DNA from 2 places in the Variovorax sp. PBS-H4 genome. Region 2 is predicted to be linked to the other one. Evidence: predicted binding sites of a transcription regulator. Region 2 holds the regulator's gene; the other holds the start of a gene.
What was found. Region 2 encodes FliA, which starts transcription of late flagellar genes. Its sites were predicted from a motif close to CTAAAGTTTNNNNNNNNNNNGCCGNTA; they were not measured.
Positions count from the first base shown of each region.

Region 1: the regulator FliA is predicted to act here: its motif matches at 2,320-2,346, upstream of kleA (stable inheritance protein KleA).

Region 1 covers NZ_LR594677.1:91,365-100,382, forward strand. Annotated here, with positions in the region: gene E5CHR_RS31520 (antirestriction protein) at 111-539, shown strand; gene E5CHR_RS31525 (hypothetical protein) at 584-802, shown strand; gene E5CHR_RS31530 (hypothetical protein) at 814-2,022, shown strand; gene korC (transcriptional repressor KorC) at 2,039-2,296, shown strand; gene kleA (stable inheritance protein KleA) at 2,454-2,690, shown strand; gene kleE (KleE stable inheritance protein) at 2,899-3,225, shown strand; gene E5CHR_RS31550 (DUF2761 domain-containing protein) at 3,227-3,556, shown strand; gene E5CHR_RS31555 (transcriptional regulator KorA) at 3,663-3,971, shown strand; gene E5CHR_RS31560 (ParA family protein) at 3,968-4,732, shown strand; gene E5CHR_RS31565 (transcriptional repressor gene korB) at 4,729-5,778, shown strand; partial or broken gene E5CHR_RS31570 (DNA-binding protein) at 5,957-6,334, shown strand; gene E5CHR_RS31575 (Tn3-like element IS1071 family transposase) at 6,465-9,018, opposite strand, start outside.
Region 2 covers NZ_LR594675.1:1,988,454-2,003,099, forward strand. Annotated here, with positions in the region: gene flhA (flagellar biosynthesis protein FlhA) at 1-76, shown strand, start outside; gene flhF (flagellar biosynthesis protein FlhF) at 73-2,640, shown strand; gene E5CHR_RS09545 (flagellar biosynthesis protein FlhG) at 2,657-3,493, shown strand; gene E5CHR_RS09550 (RNA polymerase sigma factor FliA) at 3,527-4,267, shown strand; gene E5CHR_RS09555 (DUF3182 family protein) at 4,412-5,587, shown strand; gene E5CHR_RS09560 (alpha/beta hydrolase family protein) at 5,587-6,387, shown strand; gene E5CHR_RS09565 (FHA domain-containing protein) at 6,517-6,960, shown strand; gene E5CHR_RS09570 (sensor histidine kinase) at 7,030-8,553, opposite strand; gene E5CHR_RS09575 (sensor histidine kinase) at 8,746-9,933, shown strand; gene E5CHR_RS09580 (hypothetical protein) at 10,067-11,050, opposite strand; gene istB (IS21-like element helper ATPase IstB) at 11,282-12,052, opposite strand; gene istA (IS21 family transposase) at 12,049-13,614, opposite strand; gene E5CHR_RS09595 (hypothetical protein) at 13,702-14,646, opposite strand, start outside.

The sequences.
Region 1 (9,018 bases), on a different replicon from region 2:
TTTAGCGGCTAAAACGTTTAGCTAAAGTGCTTGACGATTAGGACATTTTGCCCTAATATAGCACTTGAAGGCCGGGCATTTCGCCCAGGTCAACTACCGGAGAAAGTCCGATGAACACCCAAGAGCAACCCGTTACCGCTTCCCTGGTCGCCGAGGCCCAGCGCCTCGACTTCCTGCCCGCCTACTTCGGCCCGCGTCTGATGATGCGCGGCGAGGCCCTGGTGTATGCCTGGCTTCGCCGGCTCTGCGAACGCTACAGCGGCGCGTATTGGCACTACTACACCTTGTCGGACGGCGGTTTTTACATGGCCCCCGACCTGGCCGACCGCCTGGAGATCGAGGTGGACGGCAACGGCTTCCGAGGCGAGTTGTCGGCCGACGCCGCCGGCATTGTCGCAACCCTGTTCGCGCTGGGTCAGCTCGCGGCCGAGGCCGCCGACACGGACGCCGGCGATGCCCTGATCGACCGCTATCACTTCCTGCGCGGCTTCGCAGCCAGCCACGCCGAGGCGGCCGCGATCTACCGGGCTATTGACTGATGAGGGGCGGCCCCGGCTTCGGCCGGGGCTTCCAGGAGGCGACCATGACCAGGAACAACGCTCCCCAGGCACCGACGAACAGCTACGCGACGGACGGCAAGTGCCACAACGCCGAGCCGGGCACCTACGGCCACGAATGCGGCAAGCCGGCCGCATGGATCGGCACGAACCACAAGGGGTTCAGCTCGGGATTCTGCGACGACTGCAAGCGCCACGGCTACGAAGCCCGCGACGTGATCGCGTGGCGGCGTGCTGACACTTGAGGGGCCGGCCGATGGCGAAGAAACGCAAGACGCCGGCCCAGCCGGGCCAGGACTGGAACGCGCCGGCGGCCGAGCTGCTGGCCGAGCTGCCCACCGACCGCGACGAGCTGCTGGCCGCCGCCGTGGCGGCCGTGGTGGAGATCGACGCGGCGATCATGCGCGGTGACGGTGCGGCCGCCGAGGCGGCCAGCGACCGATACGAGGCCGTCATCTGGAAGATGAACGGCGGAACGCACGTGGGCAGCATGGCCGACCACGACGCGCCCGGCCAGGTCATCGAGCGCCATTGCGCGGCGGTGCCTGGCGACGTGCCCTTGTGGGGCCAGCGCGGCCAGTTCCTGGTCGCGGATGGCGACATGCGCGCCCTGGTGGAGTACGAGGCCGGCTACGGCGGGCCGCTGGGTGCCCACTTCCAGTTCCACGTCATCGACCTGGACAGGCCGTTTATCTCCGAAACGGGCTACCGCTCGCACTTCGACACGGCGCAGGGCTGCATGACGGTGGACGAGGTTGCGCGCGGCATCCTGGCTGCGCAGCGAGCCGAGAAGAAGCGCCCGGTGATGGTCGAGGCCAGCTACCGCGACCGCCTGGCCGATGCTCCCCTGCCCGCTTGGCTGGCCGGCTTGGAGCCGCCGGCGCGGCGCGCACCGGCGACCGTCCTGGTGCCGCCGGGGTTCGTCCTGGTCGATGTGGTGCTGCCCTCGCATCGGGCCTTCATCGCCAGGCGCTGGGCGGCCGAGGCCGCGACCAGGATCAAGGCGGCCAGGGCCGCCGGGTTGGACGCCAAGGGAAAAATCACCGGCGCAGGCCCGGAGCGAGATCCCGCATCGCCAGAAACGACGATGACCTGCAGCATCGTCAAAGCCGACGATGCCGAGCCGGGCGAGGGCGGGCCTGTATCGCCGGAAACAACGATGCCGCGAGCGAGCGCGGCAACCTGCAGCATCGCCAGGAATGGCGATGGAGGCCCGGCCGACCTGGTGGAGTTCAAGCCCGGCCAGCGGTGCGAGATCGTGAGCGTCCATCACCCGGTTTTCGACCGCTACATCGGCAAGCGCATCATCATCGTGAAGGTGCATCCCGACACCCGCCAGGTGTGGGCGCACGACGACAGGCCGGTAACGTACAAGACCAATCGCGCAGGCCGGCGCGTGGTCGATTCAGACCCGAGCTGCATCCAGTCGATCTACGGCTTCGACCAGTTGCGGCTTATCACTTGACCAGGAGAACGAACGAATGACGAACGACGCCAATATCCGGCTGGAGTGCTTGAAGCCGGCCGAACGCTGGGCGCAACCGACCGGCGAGGAAGTCCGAGAGGTGCTGCGCCTGGCCGGGTTCAGCGGCAGCAAGGCCGCGAAGGCGCTGGGGCTGGGCGCGAAGGGCGACCGCACGATCCGCCGCTGGATCGGCGAGGACACCCCGATTCCCTATGCGGCATGGGCGATCCTGTGCGACCAGGCCGGGCTGGGCGTGATCTGGAAAGAGGATTGACGCCAAGGGAAAGGTTTTAGCGGCTAAAGTTTAGCCTTCGGATTCCGGTAAAGCGAAAAAAGTTTAGCTAAAGTGCTTGACAGGTTAGGGCATTTTGCCCTAATATAGCACTTGAAGGCCGGGCACATTGCCCAGGTCAACTACCGGAGAAAGTCCGATGAGCGACAACAAGATTATGCCCTGGATTGACGAGCTGGAGGGCGCGGCAGCGACCGACTTCCCGGCCCGCCGTGACGAGATCGCGGCCATGATGGCCGAGGCGGCCGAGCTGGTGTGCAAAGCCGAGGAACTGCGCGGCAAGGCGTACTTCGCCGGATGCTCCCTGGAGGGGCAGGCCAAGGGCCATTGGTCGATGGAAGCCGTCGAGCAGGCCAAGCGCCGGGCCGGCTGGTAAGAGCACATGGCCCGGTCGGCAACGGCCGGGCCTATCGAGGACGCCAAGAAGGAGTATTGCGTGAGCCGAGGCAAGATCAAGGGCGGCCCCAGGTGGAGGAACGCCCCGGAGTGATCCGGGGCGCTTGGCCTGGTGCTGGCACACCGTAACCATGCTTCCGAGTGGGAGCACCCAGCATTCAACACGTAAGCGCGTGGAGGGTCAAGCTATGTCCAACATCATCAAGTTCCCCAAGGAGATCGAGCAGCCCGCCGCGCCCGCGCCGGTGGAGCCTGCCGCCGCGTCTGCTGCCCCCAACAAGGCCCCCGGTGCTGGCCTGCTGGCCGGCCTGGTCAAGTTCGTATGGGTGGCGACCGTGCTGGTCTGGCCGATCCTCAAGTGGGTGCTGTCGATTGCCACCTTCTTCCAGTTCGTGCGGATGCTCTACCACTGGAACACGCCTGGCGTGTATGCCGGTTGGTCGTTCCTGGCGTACTTCGCGGTGCTGACCGCGATCACCTACTTCGTTTCGATCTACAAGCCGAAGGGGCTTTGACATGAAAAAACAGACCCTACCCTACCCGCCGGGATTCGTGGAGCCGAACACCGGCCGGGTGGCCGTCCTGGTGCGCGAGTACGCGGCCAGCGACTTGAACGGCGATGCGCCGGCCTATTGGTACAGCGCGCAATCCGAGGAATGGGGCCTTGACCCCTGGCGACTGGTGGAAGGCGTCGATCCGCACACCGCCGGCGGTCAGTTCGACGTGTGCTTTGCCAACGGTTCGAGCCGCACGGTCGGCCCGCTGATGACGTTCTTCATGAGTGCCGCTGACGCGGCCAGGTTGAACGCCAAGAAAGAAGATCACGCGCCCATTTTTAGCCGCTAAAACGCTTGACGCGGGCGGCGAGTTTAGCTAAACTTCTGCACATGGTCGGCGGCTGGCACCGCCTTTTGTTCAACAACCGGGTGTGGAGTTTATATGGGTGTTCTCCATGAAGAAACGGCTAACCGAAGCCCAATTCCAGGCGGCGATCAAGGGCCTGGAGATCGGGCAACAGACCATCGACATAGCGCGCGGCGTGCTGGTCGATGGAAGGCCCCAGGCCGAGTTTGTGGCCTCGCTGGGGCTGACCAAGGGGGCGGTATCGCAAGCGGTCAGCCGCGTGTGGGCAGTGGCGGGGGAAGTGCTCCCGCAGGGCTTCGAGCGGGTGACGGCGGTACTGCCGGAGCATCAAGCGTTCATCGTCAAGCGTTGGGAAGCCGACGCCAAGGGAAAGAGGAAACAGGAACCCAACTCATGAAAACACTGGTCACGGCAATTCAGAAAGGCGGTCAAGGCAAGACGTTCGCAACCTGCCACCTGGCGTTCGACTTCCAGGAGCGCGGCCTTCGGGTTGCAGTGATCGACCTGGACACCCAGGGCAATGCGAGCTGGACGCTGGCCGGCCACGACTCGGGCTATCCCGCCAGTCGCATGTTCACCGCCGGCGGCGACGAGCTGCGCGCCTGGTTCGCTGACCGGGAGGATGACGGCCTGGCGCTGATCGCGGCAGACGCCAACCTGGCGAACCTGGACAAGATGGAGCTTTCCCAGGCGGCCGCCGCGCTGCGGGCCAGTGTGGCCGCGCTGGGCGAGTTCTTCGACGTGTGCCTGATCGACACGGCCCCCTCCCTTGGCGTCGCCATGACGGCGGCCGTGCTGACGGCCGACTACATGCTGTCGCCCATCGAAATGGAGGCGTACAGCTTGCAGGGCATGAAGAAGATGGTCGCGGTCATCAGCAACCTGCGCAAGCAGAACCCCAAGCTGCGCTTCCTCGGCATGGTGCCGAACAAGGTGGACGCGCGGAAGCCGCGCCACGTCAACAACCTGGCGACGTTGCAGCAGGCATACCCGCAGCTCATCTTGCCGTTCAGCATCGGCGCGCGTGACAGCATCGCCGAGGCGCTGGGCGAGCAGATGCCGGTGTGGAAGATCAAGAAGACCGCCGCGCGGAAGGCCACCCAGGAGGTGCGTGCGCTGGCGGATTACGTGTTCACGAAGATGGAGATCGCGCAATGAGCGCCAAGACCAACGCCAAGAAGAAGGAGCAGGACAAGCCGCAATCGTCCGGGCTGGGCCTGGACGGGCTGGGCGACCTGGCCGGCCTGCTGAACGAGCAGCCGGCGGCCAACGCCGGCGGCGCAGGCCCGCAGGAGCTGCCGCTTGACCTGATCGACGAAGACCCGCACCAGCCGCGCACGGCCGACAACCCCGGCTTCTCGCCGGAGAGCATCGCGGAGATCGGCGAGACGATCAAAGCGCGCGGCGTGAAGTCGCCCATCAGCGTGCGCGAGAACCCGGACGCACCGGGGCGCTACCTCATCAACCACGGCGCGCGGCGCTATCGCGGCTCGAAGTGGGCGCACAAGACCACGATCCCGGCCTTCATCGACAACGACTACAACGAGGCCGACCAGGTTATCGAGAACCTGCAACGCAACGAGCTGACGGCGCGTGAGATCGCCGACTTCATCGGCCGCGAGCTGGCGAAGGGCAAGAAGAAGGGCGAGATCGCCAAGGAGATCGGCAAGTCGCCGGCCTTCGTCACGCAGCACGTCACGCTGCTGGACTTGCCCGAACCCATTGCCGAGGCGTTCAATAGCGGCCGGGGCAAGGACGTGACTGTCATCAACGAGCTGGTGACGGCCTACAAGAAGAACCCCGACGAGGTGGCCGCCTGGCTGGCCGACGACAGCCAGGAGCTGACGCGCGGCTCGGTGAAGCTGCTGCGCGAGTTCCTGGAGGACAAGCGCAGTCACGAGGACGGCGACCGTGATCCCAACACCGTCGATGCGCTGACCGGCAAGACCGACGCCGAGGCCGGCGACGGCGAGCAGGGGCCGCAGGATGATGACGCCAAGGGGAAGAAGGAGCCGAAGGAGGCCGACCCCGACAAGCTCAAGAAGGCCATCATCCAGGTCAAGCACGACGACCGGCCGGCACGGCTGATCCTCAACCGCCGGCCCCCGGCCGAGGGCTGGGCCTGGCTCAAATACGAGGATGACGGCCAGGAGTTCGAGGCCGACCTTGGCACCGTGCAGCTTGTCGCGCTGCTGGAGGGCTGACACGCCCAGCGCCGGGCATCGCCGACCACCGACCCCCACCCATCGCCCCGCCATCGAGCGGGGCTTTTTTTGCCCGCGTTTTAGCCGCTAAAAAAAGTTCAGCTAAACCGCTTGCGTAGTGTTGTATGTTGTAGTATGCTTCACGCTACAACATACAACCGGCCAAAGGAGGCCCGACATGGCGATCTCGAAGGAGCAGATATTTGCGGTGGCCGACGAACTGGACGCGGCCGGCCAGAACCCCACGCTGGCGAACGTGCGCAAGCAGCTCGGCAGCGGCAGCTTCACCACCATCAGCGAGGCGATGAACGAGTGGCGCGCACGCAAGGCCAGCCAGGCCGCCCCGATCCGCGAGCCGGCACCGCAGGCGATCACTGACAAGCTGGCCGAGCTGGGCGGCGACTTGTGGGCCGTGGCGCTGGAAATGGCGAACAACCGCCTGGCCGCCGAGCGCGAGGCGCTGGAGGCCGTGCGCCAGGAGACGGAAGCAGCGCGCCAGGAAGCCGCAGAGCTGGCCGACCAGCTCACCGGCGAGCTGGACGAGGGGTCTCCTCGTTTTCAGTGCAATAAGTGACGGTACGAAAAGCTAGCACTGGCGCGGAGGTGGTGTTGGTAGATCGTTGATTTCATTGACTTTCCTGTTCACTTTCAAATCTGCGATTCGTGGCGTCAAACCGTGGTCGGTTTCATCCATTGGTGCCAGTTATCGATGCATTTGGCCGCGAAGGCAGGATTTGGTCAGCATAGCGGTCAACCGGGAAGCGAAACACACCCCGCAAGTTGATGCTCTCCAGCCTGGTGGGCGCAATCTTCCCGATCAGTTCCGGTGGAATGACCTGGCGGCGGTTCGACCAGCGATCCAGGACCGCCTGCATCTGTGAGGTATTCCACGCCATCACGATGTTGGCCATCAGGCTCAACGCATCGGCCACAGCCTGCATTTCATCGACACGTTTGGCCTGCGCCGGGCTGATCCGGCCGGTATAAATGGCGCGCTTGAGGGCGTTAACAGCCTCGCCCCGATTGAGCACCCGGCGCAACTCGTTCCTGAAAGCGTCCTTGACAAAGTAGTCAGCCAAAAACGCCGTACGCAGCAACCGCCCCAATTGCACGCCAGCCTCATAGATTGGATCGCCCTGGGCGGCAGAACCGAACCGCGCAAGAGCTGCCACCGCACTGGCATGTCCGCTCATGACCGAGGCTGCCAGGTGCACCAGACTATCCCAATGCTTTTCGATCAAAGCGACGTCGACATTGGCTTCGCACACCGCAGCGATTTCTGCGGGCACTTTGGTGCCGCGTGGCACAAAGAGGTGGCGCTGTTTGAGTTCCTTCAACCGCGGGCAAAGATCAAAACCAAGCAAACGGGCATGTGACATGGCAAAGTCGGTGTAGCCATGGGTATCCACAGCAAGCTGGCTGGTCTCCAGCTTTTCTTGGCGGATGACACCTTCAATGGCCACGCCCGCCTGGCGCTCATTGAGCACAAAGGGCTGCGCATGGAAGATGCCCCACCGGTCTTTTACATGGGAGTAGATTCCAATGGAAGGTGTGTTGCGCCGAGGATCAAGCCGGGCTTGCCACACCCGTTTGGTGGTCTCCATGGTCATCATGTCAGAAGATGCCAAATCGGACCGCCCCCAGGTGGCGGCAATCGGGTGTCGCTGCATGAATTCCAGCACAGCCTGGCAGGCCTGGCTCAGACGCCGTTCGTCCCGCGCCCAGCGCATGGCCTGGCGAATGCTGGTGGCAGACAATTGCGGAATCATGCGCGCGCATTCGACCGCAGTCAGACTGGTGCCGTGGGCCATGATGCCGGCATAGACCATCAGCAGCTCGTCGGTAGAGCGCGGCTCACGTCCGAGCATGATCCAGCTAAAGCGCACCTGGGCGTCAACGGCCAGAATCACTTCCGGCAATTGAACCTCACCGATGCGGTGATCCAAAGCCGCGCGCAGCTTGGTCACTTCTGGGTCTTCGTCCTCTGCGGGCAATGGCGACAAATGGAGTTCATCATCCACGCGCAGTACGCCACTGCGGGCTGCAGCGGCCACCGCATCGACACCGGCAGTTACTCTGGCCAGCAAAGGCTTCAAGAAAGTGGCAGCCTTGCTGGGTAACGATAGACGGGCATAGTGTTTCTTGGACTCTGCCTGCCAACGCTCGTCCGTGAAGAACAAGCGCGCACGACCCCGAAAGCTCAGGCTGTGCTCAATCCAGACCGAGCCATTGCGCACCGCGCGGCGCAGGGCAAACAGGGTGGCCACCTCCAACGCCTGAAACGCCCGTTCCCGGTCTGGGCTGGAGATCGAAACCTGCCAGATCATTCCCAGACTTGGTGCCACCACTTCAACTGGCAGCTTTCTGGATCCTTTGAGATATAAAGCTTGCAGCTTGGCAAGGTACTCGATGGCAGGATGCTCGCCGGTGGCCTGCCAGGGCAGCTTTGCAATGGCGACGAGCAACGACCGCACGGGGCGAATTCCATCAATCAATCCCTCGCGGACCAGGGAGGCCCTGCTCGGTGGTTTGCGTTTCTGGGTTTCGGTGATCAAGGCTTCAAGACGGGCACGCAACTCAGCATCTGGCACCGCACCTTGCGCGCTCAAGGCAACAAGTTCGCCGAGCAGCGTTTTGTACATTGCGGCCCAATTGACGGTAGCGGGGACATCGGCGGCAGCCTGACGCCACAGATCGGCGATCCGGCGCTGCACCATAAGGATCAACTGGTCTGTGGTGGTGAACAGGCAATACCGAAGAAAGCATGCGACCTCCACGGTGCGCGCTGGCTCTTTGATCTTGGCTCCGGCTGAGGGCGGCCTGGAGACAAGTCGGCGCGCGTAGCGGCGCAAGATGAGATCGGGGATGTCTGCCAGGTGCTTATGAACGTCCAGCGTGTAAAGCAGGTCGATGCGCTCCAGTACCTCGCTGATTTGGCGGGTTGAGTGTTTCGCCGGTGCAGCCCATAGCCAACTCTGCTGGGTTTGTCCATCTGGGCGCAGCTCTGAAACTGAGGCTCGCCAGCGATCAAGTGTTGCTGGATCAACGCTGGCGGCGATGGCGGTGCCTGTTTCAACTTCAAGCTGGGCAAGTGCCGCCGCAATCAGTGTCCGAATTGCCCGCTCGTGCACGATCACCAGCTTGTTCTTGTACAGCCATTGACGCGCCCGCACGAGTAGCTGATCGCGGTCGGCGCAGCGCGCCACTTCGTCGCGCAGTTCACGTACCAGTGAGCGGCGC
Region 2 (14,646 bases):
CAAGGTGCTCTCGCATGCCGAGATCCCTGATTCACGCCGCATCAAGATCACCGCCACCATCGGAGGAAGAGTTTGAACATCATCACGGACGTGCGCACCGCCGCACGCAAGTTCGTCGCCGCCACCAGCCGCGAAGCCCTGCGGCTGGCCCGCGAAGCCCTCGGTTCGGAAGCCATGGTGCTGACCAACCGCGTCGTCGCCGAGGGCGTCGAGATCGTCGCCATGGCGCCGGAGGAAATGGAGCAGGTCGCGGAGCATGCGATGCCTGCCGCGATGGCGGCGCCCCATGCCACGGTGCATGCAACGGTGGCGTCCGCCGACAGGCCCAGGCCCGCACCCGCGCAGTCGCAAGCATTTACGCCCATCGCGGCGCCTGCACCGGCGGCCACCGCCGCGATGCCCGCGCCCATGCCGGTACCGTCGATGCCGCCGATGCCCTTCATGCCTTCGGTGCCAATGCGTCCGGCGGTGCCCGTCACGCCCCTGCTGCAACAGGCCCAGACCGTGGCGCCTGCCATGACGTTCGCGCCGGCGGGTGAAGCCCCGGCCGCCGCCACGCCGCCCCCCGATCCGGTGCTCAGCGAGCTTCACTCCATGCGCGGCATGATCGAGGAACAGCTCGCCACCGTGGTCTGGAACGACCGCCAGCGCCGCGACCCCATGCGCGGGCGCCTGCTGCGCACGCTGCTGGGCGCCGGCTTCAGCGCCCGCCTCGCCAAGGCCATGCTGGAGCACCTGCCGGCCAACCAGAGCTACGCCCAGGGCATGGCCTTCGTGCGCTCGGAGCTGGTTCGTACCGTGCCGGTGATGGAAGACGAGGATGCGCTGCTGGCGCAGGGCGGCGTGTATGCGCTGATGGGCCCCACTGGCGTCGGCAAGACGACCACCACCGCCAAGCTCGCAGCACGTTGCGTGATGCGCTTCGGGGCCGACAAGCTGGCACTGGTGACCACCGACAGCTACCGGATCGGCGCCTACGAGCAGCTGCGCATCTACGGCCAGATCCTCAACGTGCCGGTTTACGCGGTGAAGGATGCGACCGACCTGCAGCTGGTGCTCAACGACCTGCGCAACAAGCACATGGTGCTCATCGACACCGTAGGCATGAGCCAGCGCGACCGCGCCGTCTCCGAGCAGATCGCCATGCTCGGCAGCAGCCCGCGGCCGGTGAAGCGGCTGCTGCTGCTCAACGCCGCCAGCCACGGCGACACCCTCAACGAGGTGGTGCATGCCTACCGGCATGGCGCGAGCGGCAACGAGCTGGCCGGCTGCATCTTCACCAAGGTGGACGAGGCGACGCACCCGGGTGCGCTGATCGACACCGTGATCCGCCACCGCCTGCCGGTGCACTACGTCTCCAGTGGCCAGAAGGTGCCGGAGAACCTGGCGCCGGCCGACCGCGCCGCGCTGGTCGACAGCGTGTTCCAGGCCAAGGCGCCGAGCGCGCTCTTCGTGCCCGGTGAAAGCGACCTGCAGGACAGGCCGGCCGGCGCCGAGGAGGCGTCGGAGGTGGCACAGGCGCAAGCCGAGACCGAGCGCCTGCGCGTCAGGTACCAGCAGCTGATCCATGCCATGGCCCATGACGCGCAGGAGGTGGCCTGGGCCGCCAAGGCCCTGGCCGATGCCGACCTGGGCTTCGATGCGGCGCGCGAGCTGTGGCGCATGGCGGCCGACGAGAACGTGCTGCACAAGACGGTGCTGCAGTCGCTCAAGGCGCATGCGTGGAGCGAGGTTGCCACCGGCTGCGACCACCACGTGCTGGCGCTCGGCGGGCAGCTCGGCCTCAAGTCGAACGAGGGCGGCGACGCCTACGGATGCGAGAGCAGCCTGCTGCTGTCGGATCGCGACGGCAGGCCCGTGGCTGCGCCCAACCAGTGGCTTTCCACCGCCGGTGCCGGTGGGGCAACTGCTGCTGCGGCGCGCAGGGCCGGGCTGCGCCCGCTGCAGTGGGTGGCTCAGCAGGATTTCGGCAAGCCGGTAGTGCATGCGCTGCAGCGCCTGCCCGCTATCGAATTCATGGGTGAGATGCAGGCCCGCGGATTGGCCTGGTTGGCGCGTGCGCCGGGCTCGACCGCCATCGTCGACGCGGCCGGCGCCCGCGGCACGCTGGCGCGGCTCGCGCTGGCGTTCGGCGAGCCGCACCCGGTGCGCTTCAAGGGCAAGCCGGCGCTTCAGGCCGAGGCCCACGCCGAGGTGCTGCTGCGCGGCGAACACGGGCTGCCTGCGCTGCGCTGCGTGGTGACCCGCGTGGTGGAGCCGAAGACCCGCAAGATCCTTGCGCAGGGTTATCTGCTGTCGAACGTCGGCAGCGAAGTCGGCGCCGAACAGCTCGCCCGTTGGCACGGGTGGGCCGCCGAGGCCGAGCCCTGCTTCCGGCTGTTGCGGCAGGGCCTGCAACTGGTGGGCGGCTTGGGCGAGCTGGGCGACCCGCACATGATGAAGCGCGTGCTGATCGCCGGCCAGGCCAGCACCACCGTGTGGCGCCTGCTGCACGCCGAAGGCGAATGGGCGGGCCGCGCACGTTCGCTGTTGAGCCAGCTGACCGGCCGGCGCCTGCGGCCCGACCGCGCGCCTTCGGGCAACGTGCTCTACGAGGGCGTGGCCAAGATGTTCCTGCTGCTGGAGGCGCTGGGTACATGAGCGCGGAGCTTGCGCGATGAGCAAATTGGTACCGGACCAGGCAGACGGGCTGCGCCGCCTGCTGGCGCAGACGCGCACCCGGGTGCTCGCCTTCGCGAGCATGGGTCGCGGGCTGGGCGTGACCACCGTGGCGATGAACCTGGCCGCTGCGTTGGCCTACCAAGGCAAGGAGGTGCTGCTACTGGACGAACATGGCACCCAGGCAGGCACCGCCTCTGCCACCTGGGCCGTCGAGCCGCTGGGCACGCTGGCCGATGTGGCCAACCGCCGCCTCACCGTGCAGGGCGCCGCCGCGCGCGCGCCGTGCGGCGTCTACGTGCTGCCGGCCGTGCCGCGCACGCAGGCCGGCAGCGGCGACCCGCGCACGCTGTGGGAAGGCGACGTGATCCTGGTCGACGCAGCGCTCGACGGCGAAGGCCGTCTCTCGGCACTCGCACAGGCGTCCGATGAGCTGGTGCTGGTGATGCAGCCGCACGCGGCGTCCATCACCGCGACCTACGCGGGCATCAAGCGCCTGCATTACGCGCATGCGCTGCGCCAACTGCGCTTCCTCGTCAACGGCGTGGCCGAGCCCGGGGCCGCGCAGCAGGTCGCGCACAACCTGGCCCAGGCCGGCAGCCGCTACCTCGCGGTCTCGCTGCAGCCGGCCGGATGCGTGCGAGCGGAGATCCATGCGGACGCCGCCGGGCGGCTCGGCCGCACCGTGGTCGAGGCCTATCCCGCCAGCCCGGCGGCGGCGGACTTCCGCCGCATCGCCGACGAGATCGGCCAGTGGCCCTGGCGCCAGGGCACGAGCCTTGCGCCGCTACCTGCGCCCGTGGCGCGGGGCACGAACACCGCCGCGGTCTGCTGAAGCCGCGGCACAGGAGAAGGAAAAAGGACGACCGTGTACACCGCACAGGGAACCATTGAAAAGTCCCATCTGCTCAAGCAGCACCAGCCCATGGTGCGACGCATTGCGCTGCAGATGCTGGCCAAGCTGCCTGCCAGCGTGGAGCTCGACGACCTCATCCAGGCCGGCATGATCGGCCTGCTCGATGCGTCGACGCGCTACCAGGACAACCGCGGCGCGCAGTTCGAAACCTTCGCCAGCCAGCGCATCCGCGGCGCCATGATCGACGAGCTGCGAGCCAACGACTGGGGCTCGCGCGGCCTGCGCCAGTCGGCGCGCAAGGTCGAGAGCGCGATCCAGGCGCTCGAGCACCGGCTGGGCCGCGCTCCCAACGAGGGCGAGATCGCGAAGGAGCTGAAGATGACCCTGGAGGCCTACCAGGGCCTGCTGCAGGAGATCCAGGGCTGCCAGTTGCTCTACGTCGAGGACTTCTCGCAGGACAGCGAGGGCGACAGCCCGTTCCTGGACCGCCATGCGAGCGGGGCGAGGGACGAGCGTGGCAGCGCCAGCGACGACCCGCTCGCCCAGCTGATGGAAAGCGGTTTTCGCCATCAGCTGGTGGCGGCCATCGGCGAGCTCCCCGAACGCGACCGGTTGCTTCTCAATCTCTATTACGAGGAGGAACTCAACCTGCGAGAGATCGGCGCCATTCTCGAGGTGAGCCAGTCGCGCGTGTGCCAGCTGCACAGCCAGGCCATCAGCCGGCTGCGCGGGAAGCTCAAGGATCTTCTGTAGCTCGCCTTGTGTTTCTGTCTTTCGGTGCCGCCCGATGGCGATCGACAGGGCTGCGAGGGGTCGCCCGAGCCAGCGTGTAGGAAAACATCGCCATCCGTGCGGCAAAGTTTGATTTCTGCCGCGCAATCGCCCAGCATGGTCGCCATGGACACACCCACATTCAGCGCGCTGCCCGGTGGAGCCCAGAGACTCGCCGGTGAAGGAACCGAGCTCGCGGAGCCCGGCCTCGAAGGAACCGTGGTCGCGCTGACGGCGGACCACCATGCCTATGCCAGCGAGCACGAGCGCGCCACCCGCGCCCAGCTTGCCTGGCGGCTGGCGCGGCTCAAGAAGTCGCGCTTCGAAGGCGAGTACGACAACGGGCGGACCTATTCGGCGCCCGTCTACTTCGTGCCCAGCGACACCCTCGTCGGAGATGCGCTGCCCAGCTCGCTCGGCATCGCAAGCCATCACGCGCTCTTCGGCGGCGTGGTGCCCCATCCCTTCGTGCTCACGAAGGCGCTGGTGCACCCGCTGATCGATCCGGCCGCCGCGGCGCCGCCCGGATGGAGCCACGGGTTCGCCGGGCAGGTTGCGCATGCAGTGCTGCAGGGCTTTTCGGTTTTTGCGCTGGAAGATGCGAGCCGCGCCGGCATGCGTCTGCTGGAGCATGGCGCGGTGCGCGTCAAGCCCGTGCGCGCGACCGGCGGACGCGGCCAGCAGGTGGTGCGCGATCGGCAAGCGCTGGAGACCTGCATCGGGGCTATGGATGCCGCCGAAATTGCCGAGCACGGCCTGGTGCTGGAAGAGAACCTCGAGCAGCCCGTGACCGTCAGCGTCGGCCAGGTGCATGTAGGCACTGCGATCGCGAGCTACTACGGCTGGCAACGGCTGACCTGCGACAACCGGGGCGAGAAGGTCTACGGCGGCTCGGACCTCACCGTGGCGCGCGGCGACTTCGACGCGCTGCTCCAGCTGAGCTTTCCCGAGGAGATCCGCCTCGCCGTGGAGCAGGCGCGCAGCCTGCACCGCGCGGTCGGGGCCGCATTCCCGGGCTTCTTCGCCTCGCGCATCAACTACGACGTGGCGCAGGGCACGAGCAGCGCCGGGCGCTGGTGCTCGGGCGTGCTGGAGCAGTCGTGGCGCGTCGGTGGGGCGAGCGGCGCGGAAATCGCGGCGCTCGAGGTGTTCGAGGAACAGCCGGAGCGCCGTGCCGTCAACGCTTCCTGTTTCGAGATCTACGGCGACGGCGTCATGCCGCCGCCCAATGCGTGTGTGTACTTCAGCGGCGTGGATCCCAGTGTTGGCCCGATCACGAAGTACACCGTGGTCGAGCCCTGATGCCCACTCGACATGCGTTGATCGACATCCCTGTCGACGGCGTGCGCATTGCCGGCACGCTGGTGGCCGCTTCCACGATGGTGCCCGGCGTGCTGCTGGTGCATGGCTGGGACGGCAGCCAGCAGCAGGACATCGCACTGGCCCACGAGCTCGCGGCTCTGGGCTGCATCTGCCTGACCTTCGACCTGCGCGGCCACGCCCGCCACGTCGCGCAGCGCGAGGCCGTCACGCGCGAGGACAACCTGCGCGACGTGCTGGCCGCCTACGACACGCTGGTCGGCCACCCCGCCGTGGACCCGCAGGCCGTCGCCGTCATCGGCAGCAGCTATGGCGGCTACCTGGCGGCCGTGCTGACCTCGCTGCGCCCGGTGCGCTGGCTGGGCCTGCGCGTGCCCGCCATCTACCGCGACGAAAACTGGGAGCAACCCAAGCGGCGGCTCAATGGCGATGACCTGACGCTGTACCGCCAGACCGCCATCGAGCCCGAAAAAAATCGCGCGCTCGCCGCCTGCGAAGACTTCTTCGGCGACGCGCTCATCGTCGAGTCGGAGAACGACACCATCGTGCCGCACCCCGTCATCGAGAACTACCTGGGCGCCTTCAGGTACGCACGGTCCGTGACCCACCGGGTCATGGCCGGTGTCGATCACGCAATGTCGAAGAAGGCGTGGCGGCAGGCCTATGTGCAGATCGTGGTTGCCTGGATGACCGAGAGGCGGCTGGCAGCAAAGGCCGAGGACAAGGAGCGCCCGCCGCAGCAGGCGCAGCGCTACGAGACCTGGCCCAGCGCGAGCGCTTGAATGCAGCGTGTGCAAGTCGGCCACGCAAGCGAGAAATTTTTAATACGCTTGTTTGCTGCGCACCCTTCAAGAAGCGCAGGACTGAGCCGAAAAGCACTCAGATTCATTCAAACAGAGCATTCAAAAACCATGTCCAGACTCATCATCCTCGCCCGGCACGGCAGCGTCAGGCAAGTCAACATCGATGGCCAGGTCACCTTGATCGGGCGCGACCCGGAGTGCGCCGTGCAGATCGACAGCCTGGGCGTGAGCCGACGCCATGCCACCATCCACTGGACGGGCGACCGCTTCGTGCTGACCGACCTGGAAAGCTTCAACGGCACCTTCGTCAACAACGAGCGCATCTGGGAGCATGCGCTGCAGAACGGCGATGCGATCGCGATGGGCGAGTGCCAGTTGCGCTTCCTGTACAGCTCCAAGGCGCTGCCCAGCGCCGATGCGTTGCGGCTGGTGACGCGGGTTGACGATCTGCACGACTGGCAGACCACGCGGGAGCGCAGCGACTGGGCCGCGTTCTTCAGGCGCAGCAGGAAGACGAGCAGCCGGGGCGGCGCGGTCGCGCGCCATCGTTGACCGCTTGGGAAGAAGGCGGGAGCGCGAACTGCGATGGGGCGGTGGCGAGACGCAAACCGATTCCCGTGCCTACGCTGCCATCTTGGGGATGTGCACCGAGAACGTCGTGCCTTGCCCGGGCGCGGAATCGACCACGATCCGGCCGCCATGCCTTTCGACCACCTTCTTGCAGATCGTGAGGCCGATGCCGGTGCCTTCGTAGACGTCCTGCGCGTGGAGCCTCTGGAAGACGACAAAGATGCGCTCGAAGTACTCGGGCGCGATTCCGATGCCGTTGTCGCTGACGGAGACGATCCAATTCGCCTCGTCCTCGGATGCAGAGACGTAGATCCGCGGCCGGGTGCCGCGCGCGGTGAACTTGATGGCGTTGCCGATGAGGTTCTGGAAGACCTGGGTCAGGCCGCTGGGCTCGCCCATGACTTCAGGAAGCGGACCACGCTCGACCACTGCGCCCGAACGCTCGATCGCATGGGCGAGATTCGCGAGCGCATCGTCGAGAACGCCATCGAGCCGAAGCTGCTTCAAGGGGACCGCCGAGCGTTCCACCCGCGAATACAAAAGCAGGTCGTCGATCAGCCGCTTCATGCGGTCGGCGCCGCTTGCGATGAATCCGATGAAGTCCTGCGCGTCGCTGTCGAGGCGGTCGCCGTAGCGGCGGCGCAGCAGTTCTGAATAGCTGCTCATCATGCGCAAGGGCTCGAAGAGGTCGTGCGAGGTCACGTGGGCGAACTGCCTGAGTTCGTCGTTCGACCGCGTGAGTTCGGCGAGTTGCTGCTGGATCGCGTCGATCTGCGCTTGCTGAGTCGGGCGCTCGCGCACTTCGCGGTTGGTGATGAGCACCACCCACCTGCCTTCCACGCGAATTGCCTGCTGCTGCTCCTCGCTCACGGCCTGGGTGCCCGCGCGCGACCCGGCGGTCGGTGCCATGCGGCGCCTTGGGAGCGGTGACACGGCGATCGCGTCGTCGTATTCGCGTTCCAGGTCTTCGCGCGTCAGCCCGTCCGAGCCGAGTGTCCATGGCGGCACCTGGAGCAAGTCATGCCGCGCCATGCCGTAATAGCGGCAGACTGCGTCGTTGCAGTCGATGCAGCGCATGCTCTCTCGATCGACGATGAGCATGTGGTCGTGGCTCTGGTCGAAGGCGCGGGACAGCAGTGCCGATCGAACCTGCTGCTTCTTCTGGTCAGTGATGTCGCGCGTTGCGACGACCATCAGCCAGCTGTCGCCGATGCGAAGCGCGGTATGCACGACCTCTGCATCCAGGAACCCGCCGCCGGGCAGCCTGCAGCGCCGTTCGCTGACCAGGGGACGCGGGCACGCCTTGATGACTTCGTCGAACAGGGCTTCGTAGGAGGCTTGCGTGCCGCCTTCCATGTGCGACCACGGCGATGTTCCGACCAGTTCGTCCCGCGTTCGGCCGATGCGCTTCGCGGCCGCGGCGTTGAGATCGACCAGGCGCAGCGAAGCACGATCCACGACTTCGATGCCTTCGGCGCGCTGTTCGAGCGCAGCCCTGGCCCAGTCGAGCGGTTCCGCGTGACGAAAACCGTCGTCTACTGAAGGCGTTTCTGCAATCTCGGTATGGTCGTCCATGGAATGGCTGCTGATGCCTTGCCGTGACAGAGGACGCGGACATCATACAGGCGCGTGCTGCCCGCATACTCCGACTTCGGGACTAGGCCTCGAGGCCCTGCGTCATGCCCGGGACCCAGCAAGACCCCGGGCATGCTCGTGCGGGAGGAGGGGTTGTTGACGATCACTTCAACCCCGTGATAAAGCGAAGCCATGAGTTCTCGCCGCCATCCACTCACCACGCGGGCCCCCGGCCTCGACACTTCTCGCGACGCTGCCGAGCGGCTGCGCGAGCAGGCGCGCATGGAGCGCTTCGCCTCCGCGCTCGACCTGAGCGACGATGCCGTCTTCCTGATCGATCGGGCTTCGATGACCTACCTCGAAGTCAACCAGGGCGCGTGCAGGCTGCTCGGAGTGACGCAGGAGGAACTGATCCGGCGGCGTCCCAACGAAACAAGCCCGGCGCTCGGAGACCTGGATGATCTGGGAAAGTTGTACGACGCGGTGATCGCCCAGGCTCCCCGGACGCAGACATCCGAGCTGGTGGTGCACCCCTCAAACGGCCTGCCCTGCATCTGCGAAGTCAGGCGCAAGGCGATCCAGCAGGCGGGCCGGTGGGTCATCGTCGCGACGCTGCGCGACATCACCGAGCACAAGAGAGCCATGGCCAGGATGTTGGAGGCCGAAGAGGAAATCCGCTCCAAGGTCGTGGAGCTGACGCGGTCGAACCAGGAGCTGGAACAGTTCGCCTACATCACCTCGCACGACCTCTCCGAGCCGCTGCGCGCAGTGGCAAGCTACACCCAACTGCTCGAACGGCGCTATTCGCACCAGTTCGACAGCGACGCCCGCGACTTCATGGCGTTCATCGTCGAAGGCGCGCAGCGCATGAGGGCGATGATGGACGCCTTGCTGGTCTACTCGAGGGCGGGCCGCCGCGAGATGGCGAGGCGCCCCGTCGCATTGGATCGCACGCTGGACGATGTGCTGGAACATCTCGCGCCCGTCATTCAACGCTCAGGGGCAACCGTGGAGCGCGAGCCGCTTCCCAGCATCCTCGGCGACGCAGTCGCAATGGCGCAGGTGTTCCAGAACCTGATCGGCAATGCTCTGGCGTTCCATGCCGAAGGGAGGGCCCCGCATGTGAAAGTGTGCGCGAGGGACGAGGGCGCGGAGTGGGTGGTCGAGGTCCAGGACAACGGCATCGGGATCGAGCCGCAGTACTTCCAGAGGATCTTCCTGATCTTCCAGAAGCTCCATGCGCGGGACCGTTCGGAAGGAGCGGGCATCGGCTTGGCGGTCTGCAAGAAGGTGGTGGAGCGCCATGGCGGGCGCATCTCGGTGGCCTCGGAGCTGGGAAGGGGGACGACCTTTGCGATTTGTTTGCCGAAGCTTCCGTGAACTTCGGGTGAAATCGCCTTCGAAATGTCCGCCTCCCCCTGCAAGGGCTGCCGTCGACTCGAACACCGGATGTCCCGATCCACGCCTCGTTGGAAGACGACTTGGGCACATGCCGAGGTGTTCCTCTATTCGTTTACTTGCCTTTCGAGCTTTGCTTCTTGTAGTTTTTTGCGGCTGCGTATGCAGCCTCCAAAGTGCGAAAATGACCGTCAATCTCATTCATGGCCGACTTGGCTGTTGAATGGTTGCCGGGGCTATTAAGCTCGGTGAGGTAGTACGTTTTTTCTGCCTCCAGGGTGTGGCGTGCCCACTCTATCCACTCGATGGCTGCGCCAATGGTTCTGTCCTCACTGATTAGAGCGGCCACGATCGCATCGGCAGCGGCATCGGCTCCACCTGCAGCGTGACCAACCAAGATGACGGCTCGTACCCTCTCAGAGGTACCATCCTTCATTGCACCGCCTACGTGGTGCAAGACATTGAACGACTCAATTGCGTGGTCTTTCGCAGCAATCTCCATGAACTGGCGCAAAGCTTTGTCCGCGTCCTCGACTCCCAGAAGGAGGTGTGTGTCTCTCTTGGGATCAACGGCAATATAGAAGCCCGTTTCGTCCAATGTGAGCATCGCGGCGTTGGTAACAGGCTGGCCGTCCCAGTCACGCCCCGTGTACTGCACTGCAAAGGCGGCGGGCTTGATCAGGGTCGGTGGGATGCCGTTGTACTGCAACGGCATGGGGTCTTCAGCCGCGTAGATGCCTCCTGCGCTCGTCAAGGGCGACCAAGACTGATCGGGACGTTCCAGCGCCATCTGTTGGCTGAAGAGAGCCAGATCGTCGAAGTGCTTATTTGCTATACGGCTCGCCCGATCCGCCGGCCGCGCACCCGGGGCGAGATGGTCATTGACGAACATGGCAAAGTCGATGGTGCTGGCCAATGTGCCCCAGCCCTCGTTGCCACTTAGCCGCATCTGCAACATGTTGGTTGCGTCGAGTGTCGGGTATTTGTCCGAGCAAATATGAAAGATGCTTTGCGAATCCCGTGGCACCCCGTACGCACGAATCGCGTTGGTTCCAATCGGGTTGTGTGAAAAATAAGCGTAACTGGATGTCGTGGCCATAAAAATCCCGGATGGCCACCTCAAACTCCCCCACCTATGGCCGGGCAAATTCCTCCAGGCCAGGACGGGGGGATTCTCGTCTTTTCTTCTTTGACGGCTGTTCGGCAAGCGAAGCGCGTCAGGCCGGAGGCGGCCGCCGGGGAGCGGTGGGCAGGCCACGATCGCCGCAGGGGCCGTCCACAGGCCTGTCCTGTGGACGGGTGGCTTGTCCACGGCGGGCGCGCCTGAGGGTCAGTCCGCCGGCGCCTTGATGGCCAGGCGCTGAGCCGCCTCCTTCAGCCGGTAGCTCTTGCCCTCGAACTCCAGCAGGCGGGAACGGTGCATCAGCCGGTCGAGGATGGTGGATGCCATCGTCATGTCGCCCAGGTAGGTGCCCCAGTCCCGGATCACCCGGTTGGACGTCACCAGCACGCTGGCGCGGCGGCGATGCCGTTGATGGACCAGGGTCTGCAGCAACTCCGCCGCCACCTCCGAGACGCGCTTGGCCAGGAACAGGTCGTCCAGCACCAGGAGGTCGGCCGCCAGCAGCCGCTGCAGCATCAGCTCGCGCTCTCGGGGTTCGGCCAAGGCGTAGCGGCCGAAGTCGGTGTCGGCCTCCAGATAGGCGACCTTCAGCCCCTGCTGCACGGCGTGGTAGGCCACCGCCTTGGCTACATGGCTCTTGCCCGTGCCGGGCTTGCCGATCAACAGGGCGTTGGCGCCCTCGCTGACGAACTTGAGCGTCTGCAGCTCGAAGCAGGCCGCGCGCGGCACCTTCGGGTTGAACGACCAGTCGATCTCGGCCAGCGTGACCTTCTCGTCCAGGTGCGAGTCCTTGTAGCGCTTGTCGATCAGGCGGCTCTGGCGGCGATCGAGTTCGTCTTGCAGCAGCAGCGCCAGCAGCTCCTGCGCCGTCATCTGCGAGGCCTGCGCCTGCTCCAGGCGCGTCTGCAATGTGTCGCGCGCCCCGGACAGGCGAAGCTGCGCCAGGGTGCGTTCAAGTTCGGCGATCGACATGCTCATTGCAGCCACTCCCCGGCCACCGGCACGCCACCGGTCGCGGCGGCGAAGAAGTCCGCGTACGTGGCTGCATCGCGGATCAGCTCGTCGCGCTGCGTCAATGGCGGCGCCACAGGCGACGCGGCGGCTGCCGCCTCGGCTAGCTCGCCCACCATGGCCGTGATGGCCTTCAGCGTGGCGCGCTGCTGCTGCACCGCCAGCGCGCAGGCCTGCTCCACCAGCGCCGCCGGATGGTGACGCGCCAGCCCGACCAGCCCCCACATGCGCCGCTGCCCGACGCGTCCTTCGCGAGCAAACCACTGCTGGCACAGCGCCAGGCAATGGGGGCCGATCTCGCGCGCCAGCTTCCACAGCAGCTCGGTCTGCCGGCTCGGGTTGAACGGCCGCTCGTCCTCGGGCAGCACGGTGGCACCCCGCCGTTCGCTGCGCGCGTGCGTGCGCAACAGCGCGCCGGTCTGCCGGTCCCGGATCTCCACCAGGTGGGCGTACAGGCGCACCGTCACCTTCGCACCGATGGCCGCCGGACGGGCAGCGTAATTGCTGCTGTCCACCCGCACCGTGGTGTCGTCGCACACCGTGCGCACCATCTCGCGGAAGAAGGCGAAGCGGGTGATCGGCAGCGGCAGCAAACTGGCACGCTCCTCCTCGAACATGGCCTGCACCTGGCGCTTCTCGCGCCCGTGAATGCGCTTGGCCGCCCATGTGCTCTCCCAGCGCTCGAGGAACTCATTTTGTGCCTGCAGTGAGTCGAACCGCCGGCCCTTGAGCGCCGTGTCCTGCGTGTGCTGGATCGCGTTTTCCACGCTGCCCTTGCGGTTGGGGTCGCGCACCCGTGCCGGGTCCGCCACGCAGCCGTAATGGGCCAGCAGCGAGGCGTACACCGGGTTGAGCTCCGGCTCGTACAGATCGGGCTTGAGCACACCTTCCTTGAGGTTGTCCAGCACGACATAGCGCACCACCCCGCCGAAGTAGCGAAACGCCTGCTCGTGCAGCTCGGCCCACTCCTGCTGGCCGGATTTCCACACCACCCGGCGGAAGCTGCGACGCGAGTAGCGCAGCGTCATCACGAACAGCCGCGGGCGCTTCCAGCGGCCGCTGACCGGATCCAGCGTCATCGCGCCCTCGCCGTAATCGACCTGCGCCTCCTCGCCGGGGGCGAACTCCAGCCGGTCGAACTGCTCCGGCTCGCGCGAGCGCAGCTGCGCGACGAACCGCTTGACGCTGTTGTAGCCATGGCCGAAGCCGTGGACGTCCACCAGGTCCTGGTAGATCGCCATGGCGTTTCGCTTGAGCAGCAGCTGCGCCTGGATGAACTCGCGCCAGGGTTCGCACGCCGAGGTGTGCGCCGGTGGCCGGGGTGGGGGATTTTGGGCCGCTTTCTCGCCCTCCTTCAGAGGCGCCGAGCCGGTGGCCACCCCGGAGGAATTTGCGCCGGCCATCGCCGCCTGGTACTTGCGGATCGTTTTGCGGTCGATCCCCGTGATGCGGGCAATCTCCCGCTGGCCGGCTCCTCGCGCCAGCAGCGTCTGGATGGTGGTTTTCTTGTTTGGCTTCAAGACGTTCAACTCCACGACCTCCTCGCTCGGGAGGTCAGTTCACGTCCTGTCCAAAGGGGGCCGGTGGCACCGGCCTACAACCCTCTCCCGATCAGTTCAGGTGGAGGAGTTTGAGGTGGCCACGGGTGGGGGATTTTGGGTGGCCATCCGGGTAAAAATCGCCTTGGGGCCATCGCCTTGTTCCAGTGCTTGGCTTCGTTCCAGTGGTTTCCAGTGGAGTTTTTGCATTGCCGGAGAAGGATTGCCCAACTGCGGCTGAGTGACGAAGTAATTCTCGACCGGTGGAGCGTTGTCGGCGCTTGGGGGCAAGTCGTTGTGGGTGTCGAAACGCAGAATGTCGCTCGGATCTGCATCAAGCTGCACACGCTCGATCACGCTTTCACCCCCACCAGGCACCTTCGTTACGCTGATTGCCTTGCCCCTTGCTATCCTGCGCGTCAGCTCGTTTTGTCTGCCCTGTGAACGGTATTCAAGCGGTCGAATAGTTCCAGTTTTCTGGGTCGAAGACGCTTGATTCCTGGGTGTCGTCGGAGGTGACTTTGGGGGTTGTGATGCCTGAGTCCTGGGCGTGGTCGGAAGTGACGGCATTCCCGTTCTGGGCGTCCTCGGCGTATTCACAGGCTCAAACCTAGGCATTGAAATCAGAGGTATGTGCAGCGGAATGAGTGGATGTTCGTCATCATCGATTCTGGTTGGCGCAGCACCGTCGAGATGCTCTTTCTTGGAGGTATTGATCCTCGCTTCCTGGGTCGGCGAGACGCTTTGATCTTCCTCTTCCTCTTCCTCCTCCTGTTCCTGTTTGAGGTAGTGCATGACCTTGTCCAGGTCTTTCTTGATGGCGACTGCGAGTTGGCTCTCCGTCATCTCCGCGAGAGAGCCATGCTCTTCCGTGAAGTAGCCCGACCAGGTTTCCCAGACGTCTTTGAGCTTGCCCCAGGGGCCGAGGTCGGCCGGAGGTGCAAGGTCGGCCGAAAACATCTGCTCCCAAGTTGCCTCCGTAAGCTTTATTTGCCGGGTGAACTTCATCTTTGGAGGGCGGTC